DNA from 3 places in the Streptomyces sp. NPDC030798 genome. Region 1 is predicted to be linked to each of the others. Evidence: riboswitches for the same ligand, from Rfam matches in the RefSeq annotation. Region 1 holds a riboswitch; each other region holds the start of a gene.
What was found. A riboswitch is a leader RNA that binds a small molecule or an ion and turns the genes downstream of it on or off. The one in region 1 is predicted to bind cobalamin.

Region 1 (10,094 bases):
ACGGTCGCGGACGACTACTACGGCCTGACCGAGCGGCACGTCGAGCTGGCCCGGCAGATCTCGGCCGTGGCGCGCTCGCTGGACATCCCGGCCGAGGCGGCCGCCGTGCAGACGGTCCAGGTCACCATCGACGCCCTCGTCGGCCCGGACGTGGTGCCCTTCTGGCGCGCCCTGCTCGGCTACGAGTACCGGGCCAACAGCCCCGAGGACCTGATCGACCCGCGCCGCCGTGGAGCACCGTTCTACTTCCAGCAGATGGACGCGCCACGCCCCCGGCGCAACCGGGTGCACGTCGACGTCTGGGTGCCGTACGACCAGGCGGAGGCGCGCATAGCCGCGGCGCTCGCCGCCGGTGGCCGGCTGGTGAACGACGCCGATGCGCCGTCGAACTGGGTGCTGGCCGACCCCGAGGGCAACGAGGCATGTGTCGGCGTGGCCGGCCCTCCCGCCCCACGGACATGAGGGCGGCGGAGCACGGCCCGGTTTCCCGCGGCACGACAGCCCCGGCTCGCCGCCCGGTTCCTCGGTGCGCAGCCCTGAGCACGGGCACGGCGCGGGCGCGGTCGGGGCTCACTGCGAGGCGGTGGGGTTCTCGGCGGTGCGAGGGGTGATGTGGAAGTCGAAGGCGAGGGTGCCGGGGTCGAGGGCCGTCGCGCCGCCGTCGACGGTGAGGGCGGCTCCATTGACGTAGGACGCCGCGGGGGACAGCAGCCAGGCGATCGCCTCCGCGACTTCCCGCGGCTCACCCGGGCGGCCGACGGGCAGTACCCGGGTCGCCTCCTCGTAGCCGGCCGGCGCGCCGTCGCGCAGGCCCGTCTCCTCGGCGAACCGTGCCATGCGCCGGTCGGCCATCTCGGTCCGGACCCAACCGGGGCACACGATGTTGGCCCGCACCCCCCGACGCCCGTAGTCGACGGCGACGGAGCGGCACAACTGGAGGAGGGCCGCCTTGGAGGTGGCGTACGGCGCGTTGCTCGTGCCGTTGCGCAGGGCGGACACCGAGGCCACGGCGACCACCGCACCCCTGGACTCCAGCAGATGCGGGATCGCCGCGCGCAGCAGGAGCAGCGGTCCGGTGACGTTGGTGCGCATCACCTCGTCCCAGTCCCGCAACGACATGTCGCCGACCGCTCCGCCGCGCCCGATGCCCGCGTTCAGCACCAGCCCGTCGAGCCGCCCGTGCGCGGCCAGAGCGGCGCGGACCAGCCCCTCGGCCGCATCGGGGTCGCCCACGTCGGACGGGAACGCCAGTGCCCCGGTCTCCCGCTCGAGGCGCCGCAGCGGCTCGGCCCGCCGGCCGGAGGCGACCACCTGGTGGCCTTCCTCGCGCAGCAGCCGGGCCGTCGCCTCCCCGATTCCCGTGCCGCCTCCGGTCACGATGACAACCCGCTTGTCGCCCACAGCAGTTCAGGTCCCTTCACCGAGATCATCTGGCAGGCCCGACAGTAGAGGCACCCGCTGCGGGCGCCGACGGCTTTCGGTCAGGGACCCGTGAGCGTCCCGCGGGGACCGACGCCCCGGCGACACGGCCATCGCCGCTTTCCGGACCAGTGAGTCGCCACCGTCGTCGACGACAGCCGACCGGCGCCGCGGCCTGCCCGGCGCCCCAGGGGATGCCCGGTCCTGAACGCCGCGGTGTCCGGTTATCGCCAGTCCGCGGTAAATGCCTGGACTGAGAACGTCTCCTGGCGGGAAACTTCCGACTTCCGAACCTCCGGGAGTGTGATGGGGACCACAGATACACGAGGACCGACGCCAGGCAGGAGCGCGGTGGTTCTGGCACTGCGTCGCTACGGCCGGGAACTGCTGCGACTACGACGGCTGGCCCTGCCCGCGCTGCTGCTGCCGGCCGTGGGCAACATCGGTACCCGCTACGTCGCCCCTCTGGTGATCGCCAAACTGGCTGGACAGGCTGCCGACCGGGGCGGCCTCACCCTCGCCTCGGCGCTGCCGTACGTGCTGGGCTTCGGCGTGACGCTGCTGCTCGCGGAGGCCGTGTGGCGGGTCGGGCAGCACTGCCTGAACCGCGTCGACGCCCTCGGCATGGAACACCTCTACGTGAGCGGCATGGACGAACTCCTGGCCAAGGACGCGGCGTTCTTCCACGACAACTTCGCCGGCTCCCTGACCAAACGGGTGCTGAGCTTCGGTAAGCGCTTCGAGGACTTCGTCGACACGGTGACGTACCGGATCGTGGGCAGTCTCGTCCCCCTGGTGTTCGGAGCCGTGGTGCTGTGGAGCTACGAACCGATGCTCGTTGCCGGCCTCTTGGCGATGATCGCGCTGACCGTGGTGGCCGCGACGCCTCTGATCCGTCGTCGGCAGAGGCTCGTCAACGACCGTGAGGCGGCGCTCGCCCGGGTCTCCGGCCACGTCGCCGACAGTCTCATGAACATGGAGACCATCCGGGCGTTCGCGGCGGAACGGCGGGAGGCCGACGAACACCGCAGCCGTGTCGCCGACTCCCGGCGCCTGACGCTGAGGTCGTGGGACTACGGCAATCTGCGCGTCGACACCCTGGTCGCTCCCATGTCCGTGCTCACCAACGTGCTGGGTCTGTTCGTCGCCATCGCCTTCGGTGGCTCGGGCCAGGGAGTCGAGGAGATCGTCGTCAGTTTCACCTACTACTCCAACGCCACACAGATCATGTTCGAGTTCAACCAGATCTACCGGCGTCTGGAAAGCTCGATGACCGAGGCCGCGCAGTTCACGGAGCTGCTGCTGGATCCGCCCACCGTGCTCGACCCGGCGCATCCCGAACCGCTCGCACCGCAGGACACGGGCATCCGGTTCGAGGCGGTGACCTTCGCCCACACGGGTGCGAAGCCGATCTTCCACGGACTCGACCTGGACGTGCCCGCAGGCGCACGGATCGGTCTGGTCGGCAGGTCCGGCGGCGGCAAGACCACGCTCACCCGGCTCCTGCTGCGGATGTCGGACATTCGCGACGGGCGCATCCTGATCGGTGGTCAGGACATCAGCCGGCTGCGCCAGACCGACCTGCGCTCACTGATCGCCTACGTCCCGCAGGAACCCGCCATGTTCCACCGCAGCCTGCGGGACAACATCGCCTTCGCCCGGCCCGGCGCCACCGACGAGGAGATCCGCGCCGCGGCCGCGGCCGCGCACGTCACGGAGTTCGCCGACCAGCTCCCCGACGGCTTCGCCACCCTGGTGGGGGAGCGGGGAGTGAAACTCTCGGGCGGTCAGCGTCAGCGTGTCGCCCTGGCCAGGGCGATCCTGCGCGACGCCCCGGTCCTGCTGCTCGACGAGGCGACCAGCGCCCTGGACTCGGAGAGTGAAATCCTCGTCCAGGACGCCCTGTGGCGGCTGATGGACGGACGTACGGCCCTCGTGGTCGCCCACCGGCTCAGCACCGTCGCCGGCATGGACCGGCTCGTCGTCCTGGACCGCGGAAGCGTCGTCGAGCAGGGCACCCATGAGGAGCTGCTCGCGGCGGACGGTGCCTACGCCAGGCTGTGGCAGCACCAGTCCGGCGGCTTCCTCGGCGAGAGCACCGAGTCGGACGCCCGTACGAGCATCGGGTCCATGTGATCGAGTCGGTCCCAGCACATCCTCGGCCCCCGGCACAGCGCTCGGCCCCCGTTCCTCGCCCGCCACCCTCGCGGTGGCGTACCGCCGACGTGCCGTGGGCGGCGACGGCCACCATCATGGAGGGGTGGGGGCCGCCGGTATCGGTGCTCAGCCGGTACTCCGAGCAGGGAGGAAGGCTCATGGAGCTCTTCCCGCCGATTCCGCTCGCTGAATGGCGGGACTGCAAGGAGACACTGCATCGGTTTGCGCAGGTCGTCGGCAAGATTCGGCTCGCCGCCAGCGTACGGCGCAACCATTGGTGGAATGTGCCCTTCCACCTCACCGCGTGCGGCATCACCACGCGGCCGATGCGGTGGGCCGACGGTGATGCGTTCACCATCGACCTGGACTTCGTCCGCCACCGGCTGGTGGCCGCTTCGCTGGACGGCACCGAGGTGTCCTTTCCGCTCCACGGCCGGTCCGTGGCGTCCTTCCACCGTGCGACCCTGGACGCTCTGGCCCTGCTGGGTGTCCGGGTGGACATCCCCGTCCCCCACCCCTTCGACCTGCCGGACGCGTCCCGGCCCTTCGCCGAGGACACCGAACACGCGGCCTACGATCCCGAACACGTCAACCGCTACTGGCGAGTCCTCAGCCAAGTGGCGCTCGTGCTCGAGGAGTTCTCGGCTGAATTCTCCGGGAAGGCCAGCCCCGTGCACCACTTCTGGCACACCTTCGACCTTGCCTACACCAGGTTCTCCGGACGGCATGCCGAGCAGCCGGCGGAGGCCGACTCGGTCACCCGCGAGGCGTACTCCCGTGAGGTGATCAGCTTCGGCTTCTGGTTCGGGGACGACACGTTTCCCGAGCCCGCGTTCTACTCCTACACCGCCCCGGAACCCCCCGGGCTGACGGACGAGCCGCTCGCACCGGGAACGGCCCGGTGGGTGGCGCGCAACGGCAGTCATCTGGCCGTGCTCCGCTACGACGACGCCCGCGCGGCGGCAGACCCGCGCGCCACCGTGCTGTCCTTCTACGACAGTGCCTACCGGGCCGGAGCCAGGCGTGCCGACTGGGACGTGGCCAGGCTGGCCTGCCCCGGCGGAGTGACGGACCAGCACCTGGCGACTCCTCCCGCCTGATCCCGGCCAGGGCGCCCGCCCCGGCCGGCCGGCGGGTGCGCGTCGCCGCGGCGTGCGAGGCATCGGGCGGGGATCGTGGTGCCATGAAGGAACAGCGGTGTGACGTGTGGGCGGTGGGGCCGGCGTACGAGCGCTACATGGGTCGGTGGAGCCGGCTCGTCGCGGAGGAGTTCACGGCCTGGCTCCACTGCGAGGACACGCTGCGGTGGGTGGACGTGGGATGCGGTACGGGTGTGCTGTCGGCCGCGGTGACGGCCGGGTGCCGGCCTCGATCGGTGGTGGGGATCGACCGGTCCGAGGGGTTCGTGGCCTCGGCCCGAACCACGGCTCCGGCCTCCGCGTACTTCGTCGTGGCGGACGCGCTGTCGCTTCCCCTGCGCGACGACGCGTGTGACGCGGCGGTCAGTGGCCTTGCCCTGAACTTTCTTCCCGCACCCACCACGGCGGTGGCGGACATGGCGCGGGTGGTCCGGCCCGGCGGCCTGGTTGCGGCCTATGTGTGGGACTACGCCGACGGCATGGGGTTCCTTCGGAGCTTCTGGGACGCCGCCATCGAGGTGGATCCGTCCGCGGCCGCACTGGACGAGGGCCGCCGGTTCCCCGTATGCCGCCCGGAGCGGTTGCGCGCGGTGTGGAGGGACGCGGGGCTGGCCGGTGTGTCCACCGCTTCGATCGAGGTGGCCACCGTCTTCGCCGACTTCGCCGACCTGTGGGACCCCTTCCTCGCGGGGCAGGGCCCCGCACCGGGCTACGTAGCCGCCCTCACGCCGGCCGACCGGGCGCGAGTGCGTGAGGCGCTCAGCGAGGCCGTCCCCAGGAAACCGGACGGTTCCATCCCGCTCACGGCCCGGGCCTGGGTGGTGAGCGGCCGCAAGGCGGCGTCCGGGAGGAGGGGCGGCCGGCAGGACCGACCCTGATGGGTCATCGACCGCTGCACTCCCGACGACGCCTCGGGCCAGGCCGGACACGGAGGCGCTGCTGGTGTACTAGTAGCTGTCGAAGCTGGGCTCGCCGTTCGGGCGGTAGACGCCGACGACGGTGCCGCCCTTCGTCGTCGCGACGCCGACCGGCTCCAGCGCCGTGGGGATCGCTCCGTCGGCGAACAGCCGCTTGCCGGTACCGATGATCACCGGGTGGATGGTCAGCCGGTACTCGTCGACGAGTCCGTGCCGCATGAGCGTCTGGGCGAGGTCGCCGCTGCCGACGACGTTGATGTCGCCGCCGTCCGACGCCTTCAGCTCGCGTACGGCATCGACGACGTCGCCCTCCAACAGCGTGGAGTTCTGCCACTCCACGGATGTGAGGGTCCGGGACGCCACGTACTTGTGCATGCTGTTCATCCGATCGGTGAACGGGTTCTCGGGATCGGCGGTCGGCCAGTACGACGCGAAGATCTCGTACGTCTTGCGGCCCAGCAGCATCGCGTCGGAGTGCTCGTACCAACCGGCGATGGCCGCGCCGACCTCGTCGTCGGCCACCGGCTTCTGCCAGCCGCCGTACTCGAAGCCGCTCTCGGCATCCTCGTCCGGCCCGCCCGGCGCCTGCATGACGCCGTCCAGCGTCAGGAACGTGCAAACGATGATCTTGCGCATGGTGCGCTCCCTTCGTCGACGGGTAGACCGCACGACTCCCAAAAACTCATCGGCCAGGAGCAGGGAGAGTCGCGGGGGCGACGCGGTGAGCGCTGTCCGGCAGGGAACAGGGGGCGATTTTTGCCCCCGCAGAGCCTGCCGTTCGTCCGGCCTTCACTTGGTGCCGGTCCGGGGCTCCTAGGGTTGCTGCGCCGCTCCCCAGGTACGCCCGTCACATCGATCGCCGTGTGGGCCGCGACCGGCTACGCCGCTCAGGCCGCCGGAGAGACCAGGGCCGTGCTGCCCCTCTACATCGGCGCGGGCCTCGGTCTGTCGCCCTCGGTTTCGGTCTCCTCGACTCTACGCACTCCCCGGTGACTACGGCCAGGACCTGTGGACCGCCCCCGCCGACGGCACGGGCAGGGCCCGCCGGCTGATGACATCGGCCCTCGCCCCCGCCTACCTGGGGTGACCGGCCGCGCTCGCCCCACGAGGCGTCCAGCCGGAGGAAGAGGCGGCCCCGGTCGATGAGATGATGACCCGTGACAACAGGCGACGGCGGTCCGAGGAAGCCGGTGTGATTCCGGCGCGGTCCCGCCACTGTGACCGGTGAGCGAGTTCCGGCAGGCCACCGCCCCGACCGGGTGGGAAGGCGGGGCGAGCGGCGACCCGGGAGCCAGGAGACTCACGCGGTCGCCTCCTCGACGCATACCGGGGCGGATCTCCCCGGGAGGGGAGTGGCGCGGTGGCCGGGACACCGTCGGAAGAGACTTCAGGCCAGGCCGCGGAGGTGGCCGGACCGGCGCCGTGCCGGGTCGTCGTATGCCGGGACTGCTGCTGCGGGAGTCCCAAGGTGACCGGAGTGGATCACGCCGCACAGACCGCTCGACTGCGGGCGGAGGTACCGGTGCGCATTTCCGCATGCCTCGACGTGTGCGACCAGGCCAACGTCATCGTCGTACAGCCTTCTGCCGCAGGCCGGGCCGCCGGTGCACGGCCGGTGTGGCTCGGACTCGTCAACGACCCGGACGCGACCGAGGACATCGTCGCCTGGGTCCGGGCCGGTGGCCCGGGAGCTGCTCCGCTGCCCGACATCCTCGACCTGTACGTCTTCGATCCACCGCGGCGCACAACGGATTCCTGAGGCTTGCGCGCCGTAAAGAGCCGCCGGCTCCGCATCGAGGGGCTCATGAGGCCCGTTCCGCCACGCCCGGTGCGAGAGGAAGATCACGCCGGGCTGAGGCGGTCTTGGCCGTGCTCGTCTCACGCGGTACGGTCTGTCCGATATTGACGACGGCGAGACGGAAGCCGGTGGAAATCCGGCACGGTCGCGCCACTGTATGCCTGACACCGCAGGGTGTCCGGTGAGTCAGACCCGTGGCCGTCGTCCTGTGCACCACCGAAATGGGACGCGAACTCCCGGAGGAGGTTCTGCCATGGCGCAGACCGTCGCCCAGCCGACAGCCACCACTCCCGCCATCCCCGCCAAGCTGCCGCTGAAGGCGATAGCTCCCTGGGCGGTCTTCTTCGGCATCCTGATGCTGGTCCTGCTGTACTTCGTCGGCGCAGAGCAGGGCGCCACCTCCGTGTTCAACGGCACGGGCGTCCACGAGTGGGTGCACGACGCCCGCCACCTGCTCGGCTTCCCCTGCCACTGACGCGAGGGGACAGCGCACCCTCATGAATTCCGCAACGGTAAGAAACCTCCTCGTGCGGGGCATGCTCGCCGGCCTCGCCGCCGGCGTGCTGGCGCTCGTCGTCGCCTACCTCCTCGGTGAGCCGAGCGTCGGCAAGGCGATCGCCTTCGAGGACGCGCACTCCCACGAGCACGAGATGGAAGTGGTCTCCCGCTCCCTGCAGTCCACCGCCGGCCTCGCCACCGGCGTTCTCGTCTACGGGGTCGCCTTCGGGGGCATCGCCGCGCTCGCGTACTCCTTCGCGCTCGGCCGCGTCGGCCGCTTCGGCCCGCGGGCGACCGCGCTGCTGCTGTCCGGTTGCGCGCTCGTCGCCGTGTACGTCGTGCCGTTCCTGAAGTACCCGGCCAACCCGCCGTCCGTCGGCGATCCCGACACCATCAGCAAGCGGACGACGCTCTACTTCCTGATGATGCTCCTCAGCGTCCTCCTCGCGGTCGGCGCCACCATCCTGGGCAAGCGCCTGGCACCCGGCCTGGGCACATGGTGGGCGACGGTAATCGCGGTGGCGGCCTTCGCCGTAGTCATCGGCCTGGCCTACGAGTTCCTGCCCGTCGTCAACGAGGTGCCGAAGGACTTCCCGGCCACCTTGCTGTGGCGGTTCCGGCTCTCGGCCCTGGCGATCCAGCTGAGTCTGTGGACAGGTTTCGGCCTGCTCTTCGGTGAACTGGCGGAACGCCTGCTGAACCCCAAGCCGGCGACAGCCGCGAGCAGCCGCGCGGTTCCGGCCGCGCACTGATTCCTTTCCGGATGCCAGAGGGCCCTTCGGAACCGTCCGGGGGCCCTCTGGCGTTCCCTGGGCACCGAGCCGAGGAGCGGACAGGGTCCTAGTCGACGTCAGGCACCGCCAAGGGGCGTCCCAGCCGCAGATTCCAGCGCCCGGCCCGTCCACTCAGTTCGGTCACCGTCAGCGGCGGAACATCGAGGCGCCAGAAGGCACCGGCGGGCATCCCCAGCGCTGCTGCGACCGCCGCACGCACCACCTCCGGCTCGACGACCGCGAGCGTACGACCCTCGACAGCTCGGGCCTCCTCCAGCCACTGCTCGACCCTCTCGCACAGCGCCTGTACCGACTCACCCCCGTGGGGTGCGTTGCCCGGGTCGGTGAGCCAGCGGGTCACGGCTTCCGGCTCGGCAGCCCCCACCGCGTCCAGTGTGCGGCCTCTCCAGCGGCCCACATCCAGCCCGCCCAGCTCCGGCGACTCCACGCCCTCGAGACCGAGGGCGGCCGCCGTCTCCCGGCAGCGCGCACTGGGGGAGACGAGCACACGCGCGGGTGCGGGCAGCGACCCGGCGGCCCCACGGGCGCGGGCCGCACCGATGTCGTCGATCGAGTCGCCGTCGTAGAAGCGGGCCTGGCGCAGTGATGGGCACATGGCGGGCGAGACGAAGGTGACGCGGCTGGTCACGTGGCTGCTCCTGGTGTCGGGGGCGCGGGGGCGTGGGTCCCCACCGCGGTGATGCACGTGCTGAGCGAGATCGGCGGCCCACCGTGCGTGGAGGCACGGCCTGCCGGCACGGCGGCTCCCGCCCGCTCATCATGCAGGACGCCGTGGAGCGCGACCGTCGGCGTTCTGCCCGGCGGAGCCGACCCGCCGCACGAAGGTACTTTCCGGTGCGGAATACTCTCTCCTGATGGGTTCACGCACTTCGCCGATCAGCCGGCCGATCACGATCCGGAGGGCCGTCGCCCGGGACGCCAAACGGCTCACGCGTCTCGTGCGTGGCTCAGGCGCCTATCAGGGCAAGTACGCATCCGCAGTCGCGGGCTACCGAGTCGGTCCGGATTACATCGAGGCCCACCGCGCCTTTGTGGCCGTCGGCGACGACGAGCAGGGAGGCCGGGTCCTCGGGTTCTACTCGCTCGTCCTCGCTCCGCCGGAGCTCGACCTGTTGTTCGTCGCCGACGAAGCGCAAGGACGGGGTATCGGACTCCTGCTCGTCGCGCACATGCAGTCCGAGGCCCGTGCCGCCGGGCTCGACCGTGTCAAGGTCGTGTCGCATCTTCCCGCCGAGGACTTCTACCGCCGCGCCGGTGCCGTGCGGATCGGGACCGCGTTCGCGAACCCGCCCGCCGTACCGTGGGACCGCCCCGAACTCGAGTTTCGCATTCCTTCGGAATGACACCGCCTGCCGGTCGGCGGGGCACCGGC
Region 2 (10,094 bases), on a different contig from region 1:
GCAGCCCCGGCAGCTCCTGGCCGACGTCCACCCGGGTCGGGTTGCCGATGCGGTAGTCCGCGCCGGAGGCACGGGCCGCCAGCAGATCCGTGTCGGCGGTCGACAACAACAACACTGTGCTCATGCGGGCGCTCCCGGTGGAATGAAAGGCAGTCCTTGCGGCGCGCCCGACTCGATGAGCCGCCACAGCGCGTCCGTGTCCGCGTGCTGTTCGATCAGGTCGCCGAGCCGGTCGAGCTGCTCCTCGCGCAGCGCGGCGAAGGAGGTGTCCGGCGCCGGCACGAAGCGGCGGCCCGCGGCGGCCGCCACCTCGCGCAGGAAGGCCCGCCGGAAGCCGTCCGACTCCAGCGAGCCGTGCCAGTGCGTGCCCCAGACGGAGCCGACCCGGCACCCGTCGAGGCTGTGTCCCTTGTCATCGCAGATGAACGCGTCGCCGCCCGTCACCTCGGCCACCCCGTGGTGGATCTCGTAGCCCTCGACCCGCTCGCCGAGGGCCTCGCCGGCCGGCCGGGTGAGGGTCTTCTCGCGGGCGAACCGCACCCGCACCGGGAGCACGCCGAGCCCCTCGACCTCGCCTGCGCGCGACTCGACCTCGTCCTCGATGTGCTCGCCGAGGATCTGGAAGCCGCCGCAGACGCCGAGCACGGGCCTGCCCTCGGCGGCCCGCCGCACCAGGGCGTCCGCCAGCCCCCGCTCCCGCAGCCATGCCAGCGCCCGTACGGTCCCCCGGGTGCCCGGGATCACCACCAGGTCCGCGTCGGCCAGTTCCTCCGGCCGGTCCACGAACCGCACCACGACCCCCGGTTCGGCGGCCAGCGCGTCCACGTCGGTGAAGTTGGACATCAGCGGGATCGCGCACACGGCGACCCGCAGCACGTCCTCGCCGACCGGGGGCGCCACGGCGGACTCCCGGACGGTGCCGCGCAGCGACACCCGCAGTCCGTCCTCCTCGTCGATGCCGAGCCCGTGCCGGAACGGCAGCACGCCGTAGGTGCGCCGCCCGGTGAGGCCGTACAGCATCTCCAGACCGGGCTCCAGCAGGGAGACGTCCCCCCGGAACTTGTTCACCAGGAACCCGGCGACCAGCTCCTGGTCCTCCGGCGAGAGCAGGGCCACGGTGCCGAAGAAGGAGGCGAAGACGCCGCCCCGGTCGATGTCCCCGACCACCAGCACGGGCAGCCGCGCGTTGCGCGCAATGCCCATGTTCACGATGTCGGTCCGGCGCAGATTGATCTCGGCCGGGCTGCCCGCTCCCTCGCAGATCACCGCGTCATACGTGCCCCGCAACCCGGCCAGGCAGTCGAGGACGGTGCCGAGCAACTGCTGCTGCCGGCCCCCGTGGTAGCCGCGCGCGCTCAACTCGCCCACCGGCCTGCCCAGCAGCACCACCTGACTGCTCTGCTCACCGCCCGGCTTGAGCAGCACCGGGTTCATCAGCGCGGTCGGCTCGATCCGGCAGGCCTGGGCCTGCATGGCCTGGGCCCGGCCGATCTCGGCGCCCTCGCGGGTGACGAAGGAGTTGAGGGACATGTTCTGCGCCTTGAACGGCGCGACCTTCACTCCCTGGCGCACCAGCCACCGGCAGATCCCGGCCGTCACGACGCTCTTGCCGGCGTCCGAGGTGGTGCCGGCGACGAGGAGACCCCCGTTCACTTCCCACGTCCCTTCACGAGTCGGCGCGCGGCGAACGTGACGCCGAGCGCGAGCAGGCCGACGCGGCGGGAGAGCCGTACGGCCCGGTCGATGTCGCCGACCCGGACGGGCCGTCCGGTGGCGCCGTTGAGGACGGGCCGGTGCTCGACCCGCCCGCCGTAGGAGAGGGTCCCGCCGAGCCGCACGCCGAGGGCACCGGCGAACGACGCCTCCACCGGCCCGGCGTTGGGGCTCGGGTGCTTACCGGCGTCGGCCCGCCAGGCGCGCAGGGCACCGCGCGGGTCGGGTCCGGCCAGCGTGGCGAGCACGGCGGTCAGGCGCGCCCCCGGCCAGCCGGCGACGTCGTCCAGCCGGGCCGAGGCCCAGCCGTAGCGCCGGTACCGGGGCGACTTGTGACCCACCATCGCGTCCAGGGTGTTGACGGCCCGGAACCCCAGCAGCCCGGGCACGCCGCCCGCGGCGCCCCACACCAGGGCGCCCACGACGGCGTCGGAGGTGTTCTCGGCGACCGACTCGACCACGGCGCGGGCGATCCCGTCGGCGTCCAGGGCCTGCGGATCCCGGCCGCACAGATGCGGCAGCCGGTCCCGGGCCGCCTCGACGTCCCCGGCCTCCAGGGCCCGCCCGATCGTCCGGGCCTCGCGGGCCAGCGAAGTCCCCCCGACGACGGACCAGGTGGCGACGGCGGTCAGCGCCGCGCAGGCGGCGGGGGAGCGGCGTACGGCGCGCTCGGCGGCGGCGCCCAGGGCGACGGCCGCGCCGGCGCACACGGCGGTGTGCAGCGCGCCCCACCCGCGGTGGTCGCGCCACAGCCCGCGTTCCACGGCCCCGGCCGCCCGTCCGAACAGGGCGACCGGGTGCCCCCGGCGCGGATCGCCGAGGAGCAGGTCGCCGAGGAGGCCGGCGGCGGCGCCGTACGCGTAGGAGCGATCGGCACCCATCGGCTCAGCCGGCCGTGGGCACAGGGGCGGGCCTGACGGGCCTGGTGCGTGTCCTCGATGGGCGGCCGAGCATGGCGATACGTGTCCTCACTCAGGGTGTCCGCGCCCTGGTTCGACGAGACCGGCGGTGAGAGTTCCTGGCTCCCGGGGGTTACTACCCCGGTGACAGTGGCGGGACCGCGCCGGATTCGCACCGGCTTCCTCTCCTGCCGCCGTACATGGCCCGGGCAGTCCACCACGGCCCCCGAACGGCCGTCAACTTGCCCTTGACCTGGGACGGCGGACTGTGCTGAGGCCCACACCGGCGGGGTGCCCGGCATGGGTGAGGCCCCTCGCCGGAACGTGCCGGTGAGGGGCCTCGGTTGCCCTGGGTCAGGGCTTGGCCACGATCAGATAGATGCCGTACGCCACCGCGGCCGCGCACGCGGCGAAGCAGACGTAGGCACCCGTCACGGCCAGGGACGCGGAGCCGCCCTGTGCGGCGGCCTTCTCCCGCCGCGCCAGGCCGTTGACGCCGAGGGTGAACAGGGCCACGAGGCCCACCGTGAACGCGAGGCTGACGCCGAAGACGGAGCCGATGGCCGCCCAGTCGATCTTCATGTCGGTACTACTTTCCTGTCACCGTGTGCGCGGGTCAGACCGCGGCGGCCGGCGGGACCGCCGGAGCCGCGGGGGCGGGTTCGGCCGTGGCCGGGGCCGGGATGGTGGCCGTCAGGTCCTCGGTGACCGTGCCCGCGGGGGGCGGCGTCACCGCGGCGATGGCGGTGGTCACCACGCCGGCCGGCTCGGCGGTCTCGTCGACCGCGTTGACGTTGCTGTGGTCGATGACCTCGCGGCGCGAGAGCTTCCAGATCGCGGCGCTGGAGCCGACCAGGAACACGGCGACGAGCGCGGTGCCCCAGTCACCGAGGTCCGTCACGGCCTCGGCGCCCGCGCCGACCAGCGCGGCGGCCGGCAGGGTCAGCGCCCAGGCGACGACCATCCGGGTCGCGGTGGACCAGCGGACCACGCCGCCCTTGCGGCCCAGGCCCGTGCCCATCACCGAGCCGGAGACGACGTGGGTGGTGGAGAGGGAGAAGCCGAGGTGGGAGGAGGCGAGGATGGCGGTGGCCGCGCTGGTCTGGGCGGCGAAGCCCTGGCGCGGCTCGAGGTCGGTCAGACCCGTGCCCATGGTGCGGATGATGCGCCAGCCGCCGATGTAGGTCCCGAGCGCGATGGCCAGGCCGGCGGAGAGGATCACCCAGGTGGGAGGGTTGGAGCCGGGGGCGAGGGCACCGCCCGCGATCAGCGCGAGGGTGATGATGCCCATCGTCTTCTGGGCGTCGTTGGTGCCGTGCGCGAGGGAGACCAGGCCGGCCGAGGCGATCTGGCCGGCGCGGTAGCCCTTGCGGGAGGCGTCGCCCTCGGCGTTCTTGCCGATGCCGTAGGAGAAGCGGGTGGCGAGCATGGCCGCCAGGCCGGCCACGACCGGCGCGGCGACGGCGGGGAGCAGCACCTTGGTGACCAGGACGTCACCGTGGACGGCACCGAAGCCCGCGGAGGCCACGGTGGCGCCGATCAGGCCGCCCATCAGGGCGTGCGAGGAGCTGGAGGGCAGTCCCACCAGCCAGGTCAGCAGGTTCCAGAGGATCGCACCGACCAGGGCGGCGAAAATGACCTCGGGACGGATGCCGTTCTCATCGACGAGACCCTTGGAGATCGTGTTGGCGACCTCCACGGAGAGGAAAGCGCCCACCAGGTTGAGCACGGCGGACATGGCCACCGCGACCTTGGGCTTGAGCGCGCCGGTCGAGATGGTGGTGGCCATCGCGTTGGCGGTGTCGTGGAAACCGTTCGTGAAATCGAACGCGAGTGCGGTTACCACCACAATCGCGAGGATCAGCGAGAAGCTTTCCATTTACCCAGGCAATCGTTCGAGCGTCATTGGCTGGTCGAACGTAGGCAACCTGAGTGAACGGAAGGTGAACTCGGCCGGGCTTCGCGGTGTCGGAAACAGACGAAGGCGCTTCCGCTCACACCGACGGCCACTTTGCGTGCCCGCGCGGTGGCAGGATCGGCACATGGCGAAGGCATCAGAGGCATCGCAGCCGTCGGAGGAAGAGGCCAGAGTCTGGGAGGCGCTGGTCGCGACGGCCCGCCGGACCGTCGCCGACGGGCTGGTCGTCGGCACCTCCGGCAACGTCTCCGCGCGCGTCGGCGACCTCGTGCTGGTCACGCCCTCGGGCGTGCCCTACGACCGGCTCACCCCGGACGACCTCACCGCCGTCGACCTCACCGGCCGGCAGGTGCGCGGCACGCTGGTGCCGACCAGCGAGCTGCCCCTGCACCTCGCCGTCCACCGCACCACCGACGCCCGCGCCGTCGTCCACACCCACGCCGTGCACGCCACGGCCGTCTCCACCCTCGTGGGCGAGCTGCCGCCGATCCACTACATGGCGGCCGCCCTCGGCGGACCGGTCCGGGTCGCCCCCTACGCCACCTACGGCACGGACGAACTGGCCGCGAACATGCTCCGCGCCCTCGCCGGCCGCTCCGGCTGCCTCCTGCAGAACCACGGCACGATCACCTACGGCGCCACCCTCGACGAGGCCTACGACCGCACCGCCCAGCTCGAGTGGATGTGCCGCCTGTGGCTCACGGCGTCCGCGGTGCCGGGCCTGACGCCTTCTCTGCTCAGCGAGGCACACATGGCCGAGGCCGGGGCACGTTTGAAGGGGTACGGCCAACGGAGGTGACCCTTGCTGCCCAGTTCCCTGTCCCCCCTGCTGCACGGCCGCCGGCTCCGCCGGTCCGCGACCGGCCGGCCCCGTCACGAGCGCCTCGCGCTCCTGGCGGCCCTCACGGGCGTCGTCGGCCTCGAGCGCCGTACCGGTCGCGGGCCACGGCGTATACGACCGGCGATGCCGAACACCCCTTCCGCGACGCGCCGGACGCCGGTCATGCCCGTCCTTCCGCTGGCCGGTGACGGCGGCCGCCCCGACACTGGAGCCGTGCGCACCGTCAAAGCGACCGCCGCCGCGCTCACCGCCGTCCTGGCCGCCGGCGCGGCCTCCGTGGCCGCCGGACGCCTCGCCAGCGACGCCGCGCTGAAGGCGCCCCCGGGCCGGCCCCTGCCCACCGAACCCCGGCTCACCGTGCACGGCACGGCCGCGGGACGGATCACCCTCACCCGAGACCTGGCCTCGCTGCGCCCCGGCACCTACGGCCTGGCCGGCGACGGCTCCCACGCGGTCGTCGGTGGTGTCCTGGAGGCGGCCGAGCACACCGCCGACACGGTCGTACGCCGGCTGCAGCGCGTCACGCACGGCACCTTCGCGGCCGGCGACTCCGTGTGGCTCACCCCGAACGTGCACGTCGGCAACCCCGGCACCGCCCTCGGGCTCGACCACGCCGACGTCGACGTGCCCGGCGAACTGGGCGCGCTGCCCGCCTGGTTCGTACCCGGCGACCGGGACACCTGGGTGATCGCGGTGCACGGCCTGGGCACCACGCGCGAGCACGCCCTGAACGTCATGGCGTTCCTGCACGGCCGCCGGCTGCCGGTCCTCGCGCTCGCCTACCGCGGCGACCTGGGCGCCCCGCGCCCGCCGGACGGCCTGAACCACCTCGGCGAGACCGAGTGGCGCGACGTCGACGCCGCGATCCGCTACGCCGTCCGCTACGGCGCCCGCCGGGTCGTCCTGCTCGGCTGGTCCACCGGTGCCACCATGGCCCTGCGCGCCGCCGAGCGCTCCGCCGTGCGCAACCGCGTCGCCGGACTGATCCTCGACTCCCCGGTGCTGAGCTGGCAGGCCACCCTGCGCGCCCTCGCCCAGGCCCGCCACACCCCCGAGCCGCTGCTGCCGCTCGCGGTGCGGGCCGCGCAGGGCAGGGCGGGGCTGCAGGCCGACCGCGTCGCCGGTACAGCCGATCCCGCCGGGCCGACCGTGCCCACGCTGATCGTCCACGGCCCGGACGACACGGTGGCTCCCTGGGAGTACTCCCGCCGGCTCGCCGACCGCCGCGGGGACGTCGTCGCCCTGCACACCGTGGCACGGGCGCCGCACGCGGCGATGTGGAACGCGGACCCGGAGGAGTACGAGGAGCGCCTGCGCCGGTTCCTGACGCCGCTGATGTGAGAGGGCCCCGGGCCGTCCTCCGGCACGAGTCGGAAGCCCCGGTTCCAGTGATTCCGTTCATGGCTGTACCACTGGCCTGATGATGTCCCCTCACCCGGTCCGGAAGCGGGTGCGTTGGCCAGCCCCGTCGCCCCGCGTGACATTCCGTTTGGGTTTTCGGACCGTCAACCGGAAGACTGCACCCGTGACGTCCCGTATCCCGCGCGACTCCAGGCTTCGACTCGTCCGACCGCGACCCCTGGCCGCCGCCCCCAGAGCTGTGAACCAGCGCCGCCCGCGCCGCCCCGCACCCCGGCCGCCCGAGGGCACCCCGGCCCCCGCCGAACTGGCCAGAATGGCGCGCACCGGCCTGGCCGGCGCGGTCCGCGTGGCCCGCTGGGCCGACGCCGCCCTCGGACCCGGGAGCGACGCGGCCACCGCCGACGGCAAGGCCACCCTGTCCGACGGGACCGCCGAACGCGCCGCCGCCGCACTCGGGCTGAGCACCGCTCAGGTCCGCGCCGAATGGGACACCGCCCGCCTCGCCGGACTCGTCGAGGTGCACGGGGACAGCGCGCGCCCCGGCTGGCGCCTGCGCGCCTGGGACCGGGACGACAGCGCCGTGCTGCGCGGCTGGGTCGCCCTCTTCGACGCCTGGTCGCTCGCCTACCCGGAACCCGAGGGTCACGAGGCCGCCGCCGTCGCCGAGGTCGTCTCGGCCATGCCCCAGGTGCTCTCCTTCCTCCAGCTCTCCGCCGGGCCCGTCCCGGTCGACCAGCTCCTCGACCTGCTCCAGCAGAGAGTCACCGAACTGCGCACGGAACGCTGCGAGGTCCCCTACGACACCGCCCCGGGCCGCCCGGCGGAGCCGGTGGCCGGCACGGAGCCGGCCGGGGCCGCCTCGGGCGCCCCCCTCGCGCCGCTGCTCGACTGGGCGTTGCGGGCCCTTGCCTCCGTGGGGGCGCTGACCTACGGGGACGGGCAGGCGACACTCACCCCGCTGGGGAGCTGGGCGGTGTGGGTGAAGCTGGAGCAGATCTGCGTGGCCGCGCAGAGCCCCGCCGGGAACATCGAGCAGTCCGCCGAGGACATGCTCCGCGGCTGCGCCCAGCTCCGCCCCAACGCGGCCCGCGCCGAGTACCGCGCCTGGCTCGCCGCCCGCCCCGTCGGCAGCGCCGTCACCGAGCTGCTCGCCGCCGCCCGCGGCGACGACGCCCTGCTGCGCGGCCTCGCCTTCGAGGCGCTGCGCGTCGTCGGCGCCCCCGCCGAGCCCGACGTACGCGCCGTCGTCGACGAGCCGGCCCTGCGGCCGTACGCCCTGCTGTGGCTCGCCGAGCACGACGGCGTCGACCCCGAGGACGCCCACGAGGTGCTCACCCGCGAGGAGGCCACCTGGCTGTGGGTCGACACCGCCGCCGCCGTCAGCGACCACGGCGAGACCGCCATGCTGGTCCGGCACCTGGAGGCCGCGGTGCAGCCCACCGTCCCCGCGCTGCTGGACGAGGTCCGCGCCGTGGGCCACCCGCGCACCGTGCAGGTCCTGGTCGCCCTCGCCGCGGCCCACCCCGACCCCGCCCTCGCCAAGGCCGTGCGCCGCGCGGCCTTCCAGGTGCACACCGGCGGATAGCCCGCCGGGCGGCGCTCAGACGCCGATCTCGGGGGCGTACGTCCCGAAGCTCCAGATGTTCCCCTCGATGTCCCGGGCCATGTAGTCCCGCGAGCCGTAGTCCTGGTCCGTCGGGGGCATCAGGATCTCCACGCCGTGCTCCACGGCCCGCTGGTGGTGGGCGTCGACGTCGTCCACCACGACGTACACCCCCGCGGGCCCCGCGTCCTTCATCGCCGTGTCGAACAGACCGCCGCGGCCCTTGGACCCGAGCATCACCGCGCCACCGCCCTGGACCAGCTCGGCGTGCATCACCTTGCCGTCCTCCGTCTCGTACACCGACAGCTCGGTGAAGCCGAGACCCTCCGTGAGCTGCCTGATCGCGGCCTTCGCGTCCGCGTACAGCAGCGTCGGACAGATGCCCGGCCGTCCACCCGTGCCCGCCATGCCGATCACTCCCTCGTGCGTCGGTTCCGCCGTCCTCCTCCGAGTGTTCCAGCCACCACCGACAACGCCCCCGGCGCGGCGGCCCGCCCCGGGCGACGGCCCTGGAGGGCGCCCGAACACGCGGACGTAGAAAAACCGCTTGCACGGCCCCGTTAGACTGGGGCCCATGGCCATTCTCCTCGCGCATTAGACGGCGGGAACGTCCTCATCCGTCCACCGCCAATCCCAGTACGCCCTGGAGTCTGTCCGTGATCTCCGCCTCCGGTATCGAGCTGCGCGCCGGTGCGCGCGTCCTCATCGAGAACGCCACCTTCCGTGTCGCCAAGGGCGACCGCATCGGCCTGGTCGGCCGCAACGGCGCCGGAAAGACCACCCTCACCAAGTGCCTGGCCGGCGAGGGCATCCCGGCCGGCGGCACCATCACCCGCTCCGGCGAGGTCGGTTACCTCCCGCAGGACCCCCGCACCGGCGACCTCGAGGTGCTCGCCCGCGACCGCATCCTCTCCGCGCGCGGCCTGGACGTCCTGATCCGCAAGATGCGCGAGAACGAGGAGCGCATCGCCAGCGGCAAGGGCGCCACGCGCGAGAAGGCGCTCAGGCAGTACGAGCGCCAGGAGACCGAGTTCCTCACCAAGGGCGGCTACGCCGCCGAGGCCGAGGCCGCCACCATCGCCGCCGCGCTCAACCTCCCCGACCGGGTGCTCGGGCAGCCCCTGCACACCCTCTCCGGTGGTCAGCGCCGCCGTATCGAGCTGGCCCGCATCCTGTTCTCGGACGCCGACACCCTGCTGCTGGACGAGCCGACCAACCACCTCGACGCGGACTCGATCATCTGGCTCCGCGACTACCTGAAGACCTACCGCGGCGGCTTCATCGTGATCTCCCACGATGTCGACCTCGTCGAGACGGTCGTCAACAAGGTCTTCTACCTGGACGCGAACCGTTCGGCGATCGACATCTACAACATGGGCTGGAAGCTGTACCAGCAGCAGCGCGAGGCCGACGAGAAGCGCCGCAGGCGTGAGCGCGCCAACGCCGAGAAGAAGGCCGCCGCGCTGAACGCGCAGGCCGACAAGATGCGCGCCAAGGCCACCAAGACGGTCGCCGCGCAGAACATGGCCCGGCGGGCCGAGAAGCTGCTGTCCGGTCTCGAAGAGGTCCGGATGTCCGACAAGGTGGCCAAGCTCCGCTTCCCGGAGCCCTCGCCCTGCGGCAAGACCCCGCTGATGGCCGAGGGCCTGTCGAAGTCGTACGGCTCCCTGGAGATCTTCACCGACGTCGACCTGGCCATCGACAAGGGCTCCCGGGTCGTCATCCTCGGTCTGAACGGCGCCGGCAAGACGACGCTGC
Region 3 (10,094 bases), on a different contig from region 1:
ACGGTGTACGCCGTCACCACCCCGGCGCTCACCGGCGCGCTGGCGCTCAGCCCCGACTACAAGATCGACGGCCCGCTGTGGGAGTCACTGGAGGGCCTGCTCGGCAAGGAGGGTGTGGCCACCGCCAACGGCCCCCGCCACCGCCGCCAGCGGCGCACCATCCAGCCAGCGTTCCGGCTCGACGCGATCCCGGCGTACGGGCCGGTCATGGAGGAGGAGGCGCACGCGCTGACCGAGCGGTGGCGGCCGGGGGAGACCGTCGACTGCACCTCGGAGTCCTTCCGGGTCGCCGTCCGCATCGCGGCCCGCTGCCTGCTGCGCGGCGAGTACATGGACGAGCGCGCCGAACGGCTGAGCGTCGACCTCGCCACCGTCTTCCGCGGGATGTACCGGAGGATGGTCGTCCCGCTCGGGCCGCTGTACCGGCTGCCGTTGCCGGCCAACCGCGAATTCAACCGGGCCCTGGCCGATTTGCACCTCCTCGTCGACGAGATCGTCTCCGAACGGAGGGCATCTGGTCAAAAGCCGGACGATTTGCTGACGGCATTGCTGGAGGCGAAGGACGACAATGGTGAGGCCATCGGGGAACAGGAGATCCACGACCAGGTGGTCGCGATACTCACTCCCGGCAGCGAAACAGTGGCCTCCACGATCATGTGGCTGCTCCAGGTCCTCGCGGAACATCCGGAACACGCCGAGAAGGTGCGCGCCGAGGTCGAATCCGTGACCGGCGGCCGGCCCGTTGGATTCGCCGACGTCCGGGCGCTCAGGCACACCAACAATGTCGTCGTCGAGGCGATGCGCTTGCGGCCCGCCGTATGGATATTGACGCGGCGCGCGGTGACCGACACCGTGCTCGGCGGCTATCGCATTCCGGCGGGCGCGGACATCGTCTACAGCCCGTACGCCATCCAGCGCGACGCCCGTTCCTACGACCACCACCTCGACTTCGACCCCGACCGCTGGCTGCCGGAGCGGGCCAAGGAGGTGCCGAAGTACGCGATGAGCCCGTTCAGCGTCGGCAACCGCAAGTGCCCCAGCGACCACTTCTCCATGGCCCAGCTGACGCTGATCACCGCGGCGATCTCGGCGAAGTACCGCTTCGAGCAGGTCAGCGGGTCGAACGACACCACCCGCGTGGGCATCACGCTGCGCCCGCACCGGCTGCTGCTGAAGCCGGTGCGCTGGTAGGGCACAGTGAGCCGGCGCGCGCTCAGGCGGCCTCGGGGCCCCGGAACGCGCGCCGGTAGGCGTGCGGAGTCGTCCCCAGGGCACGGAAGAACTGGTGGCGCAGCGCGGCCGCCGTACCGAACCCGGTGCGCGCGGCGATCGCGTCCACCGTCTCGTCCGTGCCCTCCAGCAACTCCTGCGCCAGCAGCACCCGCTGACGAAGGATCCAGCGGTACGGCGTGGTCCCGGTCTCCTGCTGGAAGCGGCGGGCGAAGGTGCGCGGCGCCATGTGGGCGCGGGCGGCGAGCTGCTCGACGGTCACCTCCTCGTCGAGGTGCTCCTCCATCCACACCAGCACCTCGCCGACCGTGTCGCACGGGGCCTTGGGCAGCGGCCGCTCGATGTACTGGGCCTGTCCGCCGTCCCGGTGCGGCGGTACGACCATCCGCCGGGCGATCTTGTTGGCGACCTCCGGGCCCTGCTCCTTGCGCACCAGGTGCAGACACGCGTCGATGCCGGCGGCGGTGCCGGCGGAGGTGATCACCGGGTCCTCGTCGACGTAGAGGACGTCCGGCTCGACCGTGAGGCGGGGGTAGCGCCGGGCGAGCTGCTCGGCGTGGTGCCAGTGCACGGCGCACCGCCGCCCGTCCAGCAGCCCCGCGGCGGCCAGCAGGAACACCCCGGAGCACACGCTGAGCACGCGCGCGCCCCGGTCCACGGCCCGCCGCAGCGCCTGCAGCAGCTCGGGCGGGTAGTCCCGCTCGGCGTAGGTCTCACCCGCGGGCACGGCGATCAGGTCGGCCTCCTCCAGCCGGTCCAGGCCGTACGGCGTCGACACCGTGAACCCGCAGTGGGTGCCGAGGGTGGGCCCCTCGGCGGAGACCACGGCGAAGTCGTACACCGGCAGTCCCTCGTCGCTGCGGTCGATCCCGAAGACCTCGCAGACCACGCCCAGCTCGAAGGGATGCACCCCGTCCAGCAGCACCGCCGCCACGTTGCTCAGCATGCTGCCAGTGTGCCTCAGTGCTGGCAGTAATTCGAGCATGTACGGCAGTCCTGCCACTCCCGGTAAGGAGTGTCCGGCGCGACAGTAGTGGCATGAACGGAAACCAGATCCAAGGCCTGATCGGAATGCTCGCCACCCTGACCATTCTGGTCCTCCTGGTCCTCCCGTCGGTGCTCGGCATCCTGCGCGACAGGCGCGTCGACCGGCAGCTCCGGGAGGCACGGGAGGAACGGGAAACCCACGAGGCACGCGGAGGGGCTCCTCGGCACAAGGAGCCTCAGAAGTCCTCGTCCAGGTCGACGGTGCCCTCCACCGCCACCTGGTACGCCGACGGGCGGCGCTCGAAGAAGTTCGTCAGCTCCTGAACGCCCTGCAGCTCCATGAAGGAGAAGGGATTCTCCGAGCCGTACACCGGAGCGAAGCCGAGCCGGGTCAGCCGCTGGTCGGCGACGCACTCCAGGTACTGCCTCATCGAGTCGGTGTTCATGCCCGGGAGGCCGTCCCCGCACAGGTCGCGCGCGAACTGCAGCTCGGCCGCGACGGCCTCCCGCAGCATGTCGGTGACCTGCTGCTGAAGCTGGTCGTCGAACAGCTCCGGCTCCTCCTTGCGGACGGTGTCGACCACGTCGAAGGCGAAGGACATGTGCATCGTCTCGTCCCGGAACACCCAGTTGGTGCCGGTGGCGAGGCCGTGCAGCAGACCCCGGCTGCGGAACCAGTAGACGTACGCGAAGGCGCCGTAGAAGAACAGGCCCTCGATGCACGCGGCGAAGCAGATGAGGTTCAGCAGGAAGCGCCGGCGGTCCGCCTGCGTCTCCAGCCGGTCGAGCTTCTCCACCTCGTTGATCCACTTGAAGCAGAACCCGGCCTTCTCGCGGATGGAGGGAATGTTCTCCACGGCCGCGAAGGCGGCGGCACGGTCGTCCGGGTCGGGCAGATAGGTGTCCAGCAGGGTCAGATAGAACTGGACGTGCACGGCCTCCTCGAAGAGCTGGCGCGACAGGTACAGGCGCGCCTCCGGGGAGTTGATGTGCTTGTACAGCGTCAGCACCAGGTTGTTCGCGACGATCGAGTCGCCCGTCGCGAAGAAGGCGACCAGCCGGCCGATGAGGTGGTGCTCCTCGGGCGTCAGCTTCGCGAGGTCGGCGACGTCCGAGTGGAGGTCGACCTCCTCCACGGTCCAGGTGTTCTTGATGGCGTCCCGGTAGCGCTCGTAGAAGTCCGGGTAGCGCATGGGGCGCAGAGTCAGCTCGAAGCCCGGGTCGAGCAGGTTCTGGTTGCGGGTGGTCATTATTGGCAGGCCTCGCAGGACTCGGGGTTTTCCAGGGAGCAGGCGACCGCTTCGGGGTCAGGGGTGGCCTGCACGGGGACGGCGGCGCGGGCCGCGCGGGCGATGCGCGTCGCCGGGCGGGAACGCAGGTAGTACGTCGTCTTCAGGCCCGACTTCCAGGCGTACGCGTACATCGAGGAGAGCTTGCCGATGGTCGGCGTCTCCAGGAACAGGTTCAGGGACTGTGCCTGGTCCAGGAACGGCGTGCGGGCCGCGGCCATGTCGATCAGGCCGCGCTGCGGGATCTCCCACGCCGTGCGGTACAGCGCCCGCACGTCCTCGGGGATCCAGGCGAAGTCCTGCACCGAGCCGCCCGAGTCGCGCAGCGCCTCCCGGGTGCGCGCGTCCCAGACGCCCAGGTCCTTCAGGTCCTGCACCAGGTACGAGTTGACCTGGAGGAACTCACCGGACAGCGTCTCGCGCTTGAACAGGTTGGACACCTGCGGCTCGATGCACTCGTACACGCCCGCGATGGAGGCGATGGTGGCGGTCGGGGCGATCGCGAGGAGCAGCGAGTTGCGCAGGCCGACCGAGGCGATCCGCGCGCGCAGCGCCGCCCAGCGCTCCGGCCAGGCCGTGGTGACGTCGTAGTGGTCGGGGTGCAGCACCCCGCGTGCGGTACGGGTCTTCTCCCAGGCCGGCAGCGGCCCGCTGCGCTCGGCGAGGTCGGCGGACGCCTCATAGGCGGCGAGCATGATGCGCTCGGCGATCCGGGTGGACAGCTGCTTCGCCTCGGGGGAGTCGAAGGGCAGCCGCAGCTTGAAGAAGACGTCCTGCAGCCCCATCGCGCCGAGGCCCACCGGGCGCCACCGGGCGTTGGAGCGGCCCGCCTGCTCGGTCGGGTAGAAGTTGATGTCGACGACGCGGTCGAGGAAGGTGACGGCGGTGCGGACGGTCTCGTCCAGCCGCTCCCAGTCGATGTCCCCGTCGGCCACGAAGGCACCGAGGTTCACCGAGCCCAGGTTGCAGACGGCCGTCTCGCCGTCGTCGGTGACCTCCAGGATCTCCGTGCAGAGGTTGGAGGAGTGGATGACGTGGCCGGGCTCGGCCGTCTGGTTGGCGGTGCGGTTGGCGGCGTCCTTGAAGGTCATCCAGCCGTTGCCGGTCTGTGCGAGGGTGCGCATCATCCGGCCGTACAGCTCACGGGCCGGCAGGGTCTTCTTCGCCAGGCCCGCCTCCTCGGCCCTGCGGTAGGCGGCGTCGAACTCCGCGCCCCACAGGTCCACCAGCTCCGGTACGTCCGACGGCGAGAACAGCGACCACGGCTCGTCCGCGCTCACCCGGCGCATGAACTCGTCCGGCACCCAGTGGGCGAGGTTCAGGTTGTGCGTACGGCGGGCGTCCTCACCGGTGTTGTCCCGCAGCTCCAGGAACTCCTCGATGTCGGAGTGCCAGGTCTCCAGGTACACCGCCGCGGCACCCTTGCGCCGGCCGCCCTGGTTCACGGCGGCCACCGAGGCGTCCAGGGTCTTCAGGAACGGCACGATGCCGTTGGAGTGCCCGTTGGTGCCGCGGATCAGCGAACCCCGGCTGCGAATGCGGGAGTACGACAGCCCGATGCCGCCGGCGTGCTTGGAGAGCCGGGCCACCTGGTGGTAGCGGTCGTAGATCGAGTCCAGCTCGTCCAGCGGCGAGTCGAGCAGATAGCAGGACGACATCTGCGGATGCCGCGTACCCGAGTTGAACAGGGTGGGGGAGGAGGGCAGGTAGTCGAGGCGGCTCATCAGCCGGTAGAGCGCGGCGACCTCGTCCACGGCGCGCGTGCTGTCGTCCTCGGCGAGACCGCTCGCCACCCGCAGCATGAAGTGCTGGGGTGTCTCGATCACCTTGCGGGTCAGGGGGTGGCGCAGCAGATAGCGGCTGTGCAGGGTGCGCAGCCCGAAGTAGCCGAAGCGGTCGTCGGCGCCGGTGTCGACGAGGCCGTCGAGCCGCTCGGCGTGCAGCCGTACGAACGCGGCGGTCCGGTCGGCGACGAGCCCCTCCCGGTGCCCGACGGCGACGGACTCGGTGAAGCACGTGACGCCCTGGGAAGCGGCCTCGGCACGGATGCCGATGGTCAGCAGCCGGGCGGCCAGCCGCGAGTAGGCGGGATCCTCGGAGATGAGGCCGGCGGCCGCCTCCGTGGCCAGCTCCCGCAGCTCCGCCTCGTCCGCGTGCGCGGACCGGCCGCGCAGCGCGGCGGCGGCGACCCGGCCGGGGTCGGCGTCGGGGAGGTCGGCGGTCAGCTCGGTCAGGGTCCGCAGCAGCGCGGCACCGGGACCGTCGGTCTTCAGGCCACTGACTGAAGCCGGTTCGGCTGGCGCGATGGTCACGTGGGGCTCTCCCTCGCTCGGCACGGGGGCCAGGCGGAGGGCAGGGGGCAGCACGAGCGCACACGGCGTCGCGTCCACCGGCCCACTCCGCGAGGCCCGGACGTCTCGGGGCACCCGGACCGGACGGCCGGGCGCGCTGCCGGCAGGTCCTCGGACTGGAACAGGCGTGCGGACGCACGCGAGTACACCGTTGCGGGACAGTTCCGGATTCGCACCGGATTCCCCTGCGGCGACAGCGAGCATGAGCATACATCTAGTGCCGGGCTGTCGTGTCACCCCCAGATGTTGTGTTGCGTCGGCTTCACAGCGTCAACTCACGCGCGGTGTGTGCCCTCCGAGGACGGCGACGGGCCGCCGGATCCCTCCGGCGGCCCGTCGGTCGTACGGCGGTGGGGCCCTAGTGACCGGCACCCGCCGTCGCCGGCGGCAGTTCCACCTGGACGCCCGGGTCGCCCGCGTCGGCCGTGTAGTCCTCCGGCCTGGTCTCGTCGGTGCCCTCGGGGGCCTTGACGGCCTTCAGGACGAGGGTGAGGAGCACCGTGACGGCGACGTTGAGCACGAAGGCGGTGAGGCCGATGTAGCCGATCTCGCCGATGCCCGGAATCTCGGCGTTGGAGCCGCCGAAGTGCTTCTGGCCCGGGTTGGTCGGGGAGGCGACCCCGTACGCGGCGACCGTGCCGTAGACCATGCCGGCCGCCCAGCCGGCCAGCAGCGCCCACCGGTGGAACCAGCGGGTGAACAGGCCGCCCACCAGTGCCGGGAAGGTCTGCAGGATCCAGATGCCGCCCAGCAGCTGGAAGTTGATGGCGACCGTCTTGTCCATGGTGAGGACGAAGACCAGCGCGCCCACCTTCACCAGCAGCGAGACGATCTTGGAGACCTGGGCCTCCTGCTTCGGGGTCGCGTCCGGCTTGATGAAGTCCTTGTAGATGTTGCGGGTGAAGAGGTTCGCGGCCGCGATGGACATGATGGCCGCGGGTACGAGGGCGCCGATGCCGATCGCCGCGAAGGCCACGCCCGTGAACCAGTCCGGGAACATGTCCTCGAAGAGCTGCGGGATCGCCAACTGCCCGTTGGTGACGTCGACCCCGGCCGCGATCGCCATGAAGCCCAGCAGGGCCAGCAGGCCGAGCATCAGCGAGTACAGCGGCAGGATCGTGGTGTTGCGCCGGATCACCTCGCGGCTCTTCGAGGACAGCGTCGCGGTGATCGAGTGCGGGTACATGAAGAGCGCGAGCGCGGAGCCCAACGCCAGCGTGGCGTACGTCCACCGCGTCGCCTCGGCCGGAACGAGCCCGCCCGCGCCGGCCTTCGTGTACTTCGCGCCCGCCTTGGCGAAGATGTCGTCGAACCCGCCCAGCTTGATCGGGATGTAGATGATCGCCACCGCGATGACGATGTAGATCAGCGCGTCCTTCACGAACGCGATCAGCGCGGGCGCGCGCAGCCCCGACGAGTAGGTGTACGCCGCCAGCACACCGAACGCGATCAGCAGCGGCAGATCCTTCACGAACCAGTTGGTGTTGTCCCCGCCGCCGACGCCCATCACGTCCAGCACCGCCTGGATGCCCACCAGTTGCAGCGCGATGTACGGCATCGTCGCCAGGATGCCGGTCAGGGCGACGGCGAGGGACAGGCCCTTCGAACCGAAGCGGCCGCGCACGAAGTCCGACGTGGTCACGTACCCGTGCTTGTGCGAGACCGACCACAGGCGGGGCAGGAAGGTGAAGATCAGCGGGTAGACGAGGATCGTGTACGGCACCGCGAAGAAGCCGGCCGCGCCCGCCGCGTAGATCGCCGCCGGCACGGCGACGAAGGTGTACGCCGTGTAGAGGTCGCCACCGAGCAGGAACCAGGTGATCCAGGTGCCGAACGACCGACCGCCCAGGCCCCATTCGTCCAGGGAGTGCTCGTTGTCGGCCCGGCGCCAGCGGGCGGCGAGGAAGCCCATGACCGTGACGGCCAGGAAGAAGAAGACGAAGACGCCGAGCGCGACGCCGTTCACACCGTCCTTCACTGCGCCGCACCCCCCTGGCGCGCCCCGCGGGAGCGCTGGTCACGCTGCCACAGCCGGTACGCGATCACGGTGAGCGCGGTGGAGGCCACCACCCACAGCATCTGGTACCAGTAGAAGAACGGGATCCCGATGAAGGCGGGGTCCGTCTTGGCGTACGAGCCGACCCAGAGCATCGCCACGAACGGGGCGACGAGACACAGGCCGATGATCACGCGGACCGGTGTCACCACCGGAGGTCTCACTTCAGGCGTTTCGGACATGCCACGCTCCGTCCCCTCGCTGATCACCGTGTAATGCGCAGGCAATCTAGGTGACGGTGTCACGGCAGCGGAAGACCTCGCCCGCATATCGGCATGTCGATTTCGCGGGCGAGATGTGAAGAACCCGACTCGGCTACTCCTGCGGGCGCTTGAGCCTGGCGACGAACTTGTACCGGTCGCCCCGGTAGACCGACCGCACCCACTCCACCGGCTTGCCCTCGTGGTCCAGGGAGTGGCGGGAGAGCATCAGCATCGGCAGCCCGACGTCGGTGCCGAGCAGGCCCGCCTCGCGCGGGGTGGCCAGCGAGGTCTCGATGGTCTCCTCGGCCTCGGCGAGATGGACGTCGTAGACCTCGGCGAGGGCCGTGTACAGGGACGTGTACTTCACCAGCGACCGGCGCAGGGCCGGGAAGCGCTTGGCCGACAGGTGCGTGGTCTCGATGGCCATCGGCTCACCGTTGGCCATGCGCAGCCGCTCGATGCGCAGCACCCGCCCGCCGGCCGAGATGTCGAGCAGCTCGGCGAGCCGGTCGTCGGCGGTGATGTACCCGATGTCCAGCAGCTGGGACGTCGGCTCCAGACCCTGAGCCCGCATGTCCTCCGTGTAGGAGGTGAGCTGCAGCGCCTGGGAGACCTTCGGCTTGGCGACGAAGGTGCCCTTGCCCTGGATCCGCTCCAGCCGGCCCTCGACCACCAGCTCCTGCAGCGCCTGGCGGACGGTGGTGCGGGAGGTGTCGAACTCCGCCGCCAGTGTGCGCTCGGGCGGGACCGCGGTCCCCGGCGCCTGCGTCTCCGTCATGTCGAGCAGGTGCTTCTTCAAGCGGTAGTACTTGGGCACGCGCGCGGTACGGACGGTCGTCCCGGCCTCGTTCTCCGCACTGCCGACGTCGGTGCTCATGCTCTGCCTTCCCGGCTCCTGATGCCGAAAGCGACCGACATCCCATCGGCCACGTCACATCGTGGCACGGCTTCGTGTGTCAGGGGGCCCACCCGGACGCTCCGTGATCTCCTATATACCCGTGGGCCCGGGGTTGGTCCAGACCATCTCTGTTTCTAGATGCCCTGCCAGTCCGGCTTGTTCGCGTAGGTGTGCCGGAAGTAGTCGGCCAGCTTCAGCTTGGACGCGGCGGCCTCGTCCACGACCACGGTGGCGTGCGGGTGGAGCTGGAGCGCGGAGGCCGGGCAGACGGCCGCGACCGGTCCCTCGACGGTCGCCGCGACCGCGTCCGCCTTCCCCTCGCCGGTCGCCAGCAGCACCAGGTGCCGGGCCTCCAGGATGGTGCCGATGCCCTGGGTGATGACGTGGTGCGGGACCTGCTCGATGTCGCCGTCGAAGAAGCGGGCGTTGTCGACGCGGGTCTGCTCGGTCAGCGTCTTGATCCGGGTGCGCGAGGCGAGCGAGGAGCACGGCTCGTTGAACCCGATGTGCCCGTCCGTGCCGATCCCGAGCAGCTGCAGGTCCACGCCGCCGGCCTCGGCGAGCGCCCGGTCGTACGCCGCGCAGGCCGCCTGGACGTCCTCGGCCGTGCCGTCCGGTCCCATGAAGGCGTCCATCCCGATGCCGAGCGGCTCCAGCACCTCCCGGCGCAGCACCGAGCGGTAGGACTCGGGGTGCTCGGCGGGCAGGCCCACGTACTCGTCGAGCTGCGCTATGCGGGCCCGGGAGGTGTCCACGGCGCCGGAGCGCACCTTGGCGGTCAGCGCCTGGTAGATGGGCAGCGGGGTGGAGCCCGTGGCCACCCCGAGCAGGGCGTCGGGCTTGCGCCGCAGCAGCTGGGCCATGGCCTCGGCGATCAGCTCGCCGCCCGCCGCGGCATCCGGAACGATGACAACTTCCACGCTGGGCCTGCCGTTCTGACGTCGCTGTGTGTGCACCTGTGTGGTTCAGCTGTGTGGTTCAGCCATGTGGTTTAGACCAATCTAGCAGAAGCGGGGCTCGTGAGGCAGGGGAGTGCGGGGCGGGAGTGAGCGCTTTCTGCATTCCGTGGTCGGCGCCATA

Region 2: it holds a riboswitch for cobalamin, as region 1 does, so the genes downstream of both, ACZ404_RS18960 (cobalamin biosynthesis protein) here and ACZ404_RS35370 ((2Fe-2S) ferredoxin domain-containing protein) in region 1, are expected to answer to the same signal.
Region 3: it holds a riboswitch for cobalamin, as region 1 does, so the genes downstream of both, ACZ404_RS14090 (ribonucleoside-diphosphate reductase subunit alpha) here and ACZ404_RS35370 ((2Fe-2S) ferredoxin domain-containing protein) in region 1, are expected to answer to the same signal.

The regions. Positions count from the first base shown of each region.
Region 1 is NZ_JBVIDR010000023.1:29,739-39,832, forward strand. It holds gene ACZ404_RS35340 (VOC family protein) at 1-462, shown strand, start outside; gene ACZ404_RS35345 (SDR family NAD(P)-dependent oxidoreductase) at 571-1,401, opposite strand; gene ACZ404_RS35350 (ABC transporter ATP-binding protein) at 1,726-3,555, shown strand; gene ACZ404_RS35355 (DUF5996 family protein) at 3,735-4,676, shown strand; gene ACZ404_RS35360 (class I SAM-dependent methyltransferase) at 4,760-5,593, shown strand; gene ACZ404_RS35365 (dihydrofolate reductase family protein) at 5,663-6,268, opposite strand; cobalamin riboswitch at 6,814-6,933, shown strand; gene ACZ404_RS35370 ((2Fe-2S) ferredoxin domain-containing protein) at 6,993-7,391, shown strand; cobalamin riboswitch at 7,504-7,648, shown strand; gene ACZ404_RS35375 (CbtB domain-containing protein) at 7,684-7,905, shown strand; gene ACZ404_RS35380 (CbtA family protein) at 7,928-8,680, shown strand; gene ACZ404_RS35385 (histidine phosphatase family protein) at 8,769-9,350, opposite strand; gene ACZ404_RS35390 (GNAT family N-acetyltransferase) at 9,577-10,065, shown strand.
Region 2 is NZ_JBVIDR010000007.1:360,201-370,294, forward strand. It holds gene cobN (cobaltochelatase subunit CobN) at 1-124, opposite strand, end outside; gene ACZ404_RS18955 (cobyric acid synthase) at 121-1,653, opposite strand; gene ACZ404_RS18960 (cobalamin biosynthesis protein) at 1,650-2,594, opposite strand; cobalamin riboswitch at 2,707-2,846, opposite strand; gene ACZ404_RS18965 (hypothetical protein) at 2,967-3,194, opposite strand; gene ACZ404_RS18970 (inorganic phosphate transporter) at 3,229-4,491, opposite strand; gene ACZ404_RS18975 (class II aldolase/adducin family protein) at 4,655-5,329, shown strand; gene ACZ404_RS18980 (alpha/beta hydrolase) at 5,585-6,712, shown strand; gene ACZ404_RS18985 (hypothetical protein) at 6,897-8,318, shown strand; gene ACZ404_RS18990 (VOC family protein) at 8,334-8,744, opposite strand; gene ACZ404_RS18995 (ABC-F family ATP-binding cassette domain-containing protein) at 8,993-10,094, shown strand, end outside.
Region 3 is NZ_JBVIDR010000005.1:234,416-244,509, forward strand. It holds gene ACZ404_RS14075 (bifunctional albaflavenone monooxygenase/terpene synthase) at 1-1,191, shown strand, start outside; gene ACZ404_RS14080 (GlxA family transcriptional regulator) at 1,214-2,176, opposite strand; gene ACZ404_RS14085 (ribonucleotide-diphosphate reductase subunit beta) at 2,454-3,467, opposite strand; gene ACZ404_RS14090 (ribonucleoside-diphosphate reductase subunit alpha) at 3,467-5,818, opposite strand; cobalamin riboswitch at 5,943-6,067, opposite strand; gene mctP (monocarboxylate uptake permease MctP) at 6,216-7,835, opposite strand; gene ACZ404_RS14100 (DUF3311 domain-containing protein) at 7,832-8,095, opposite strand; gene ACZ404_RS14105 (GntR family transcriptional regulator) at 8,229-8,993, opposite strand; gene nagB (glucosamine-6-phosphate deaminase) at 9,149-9,934, opposite strand.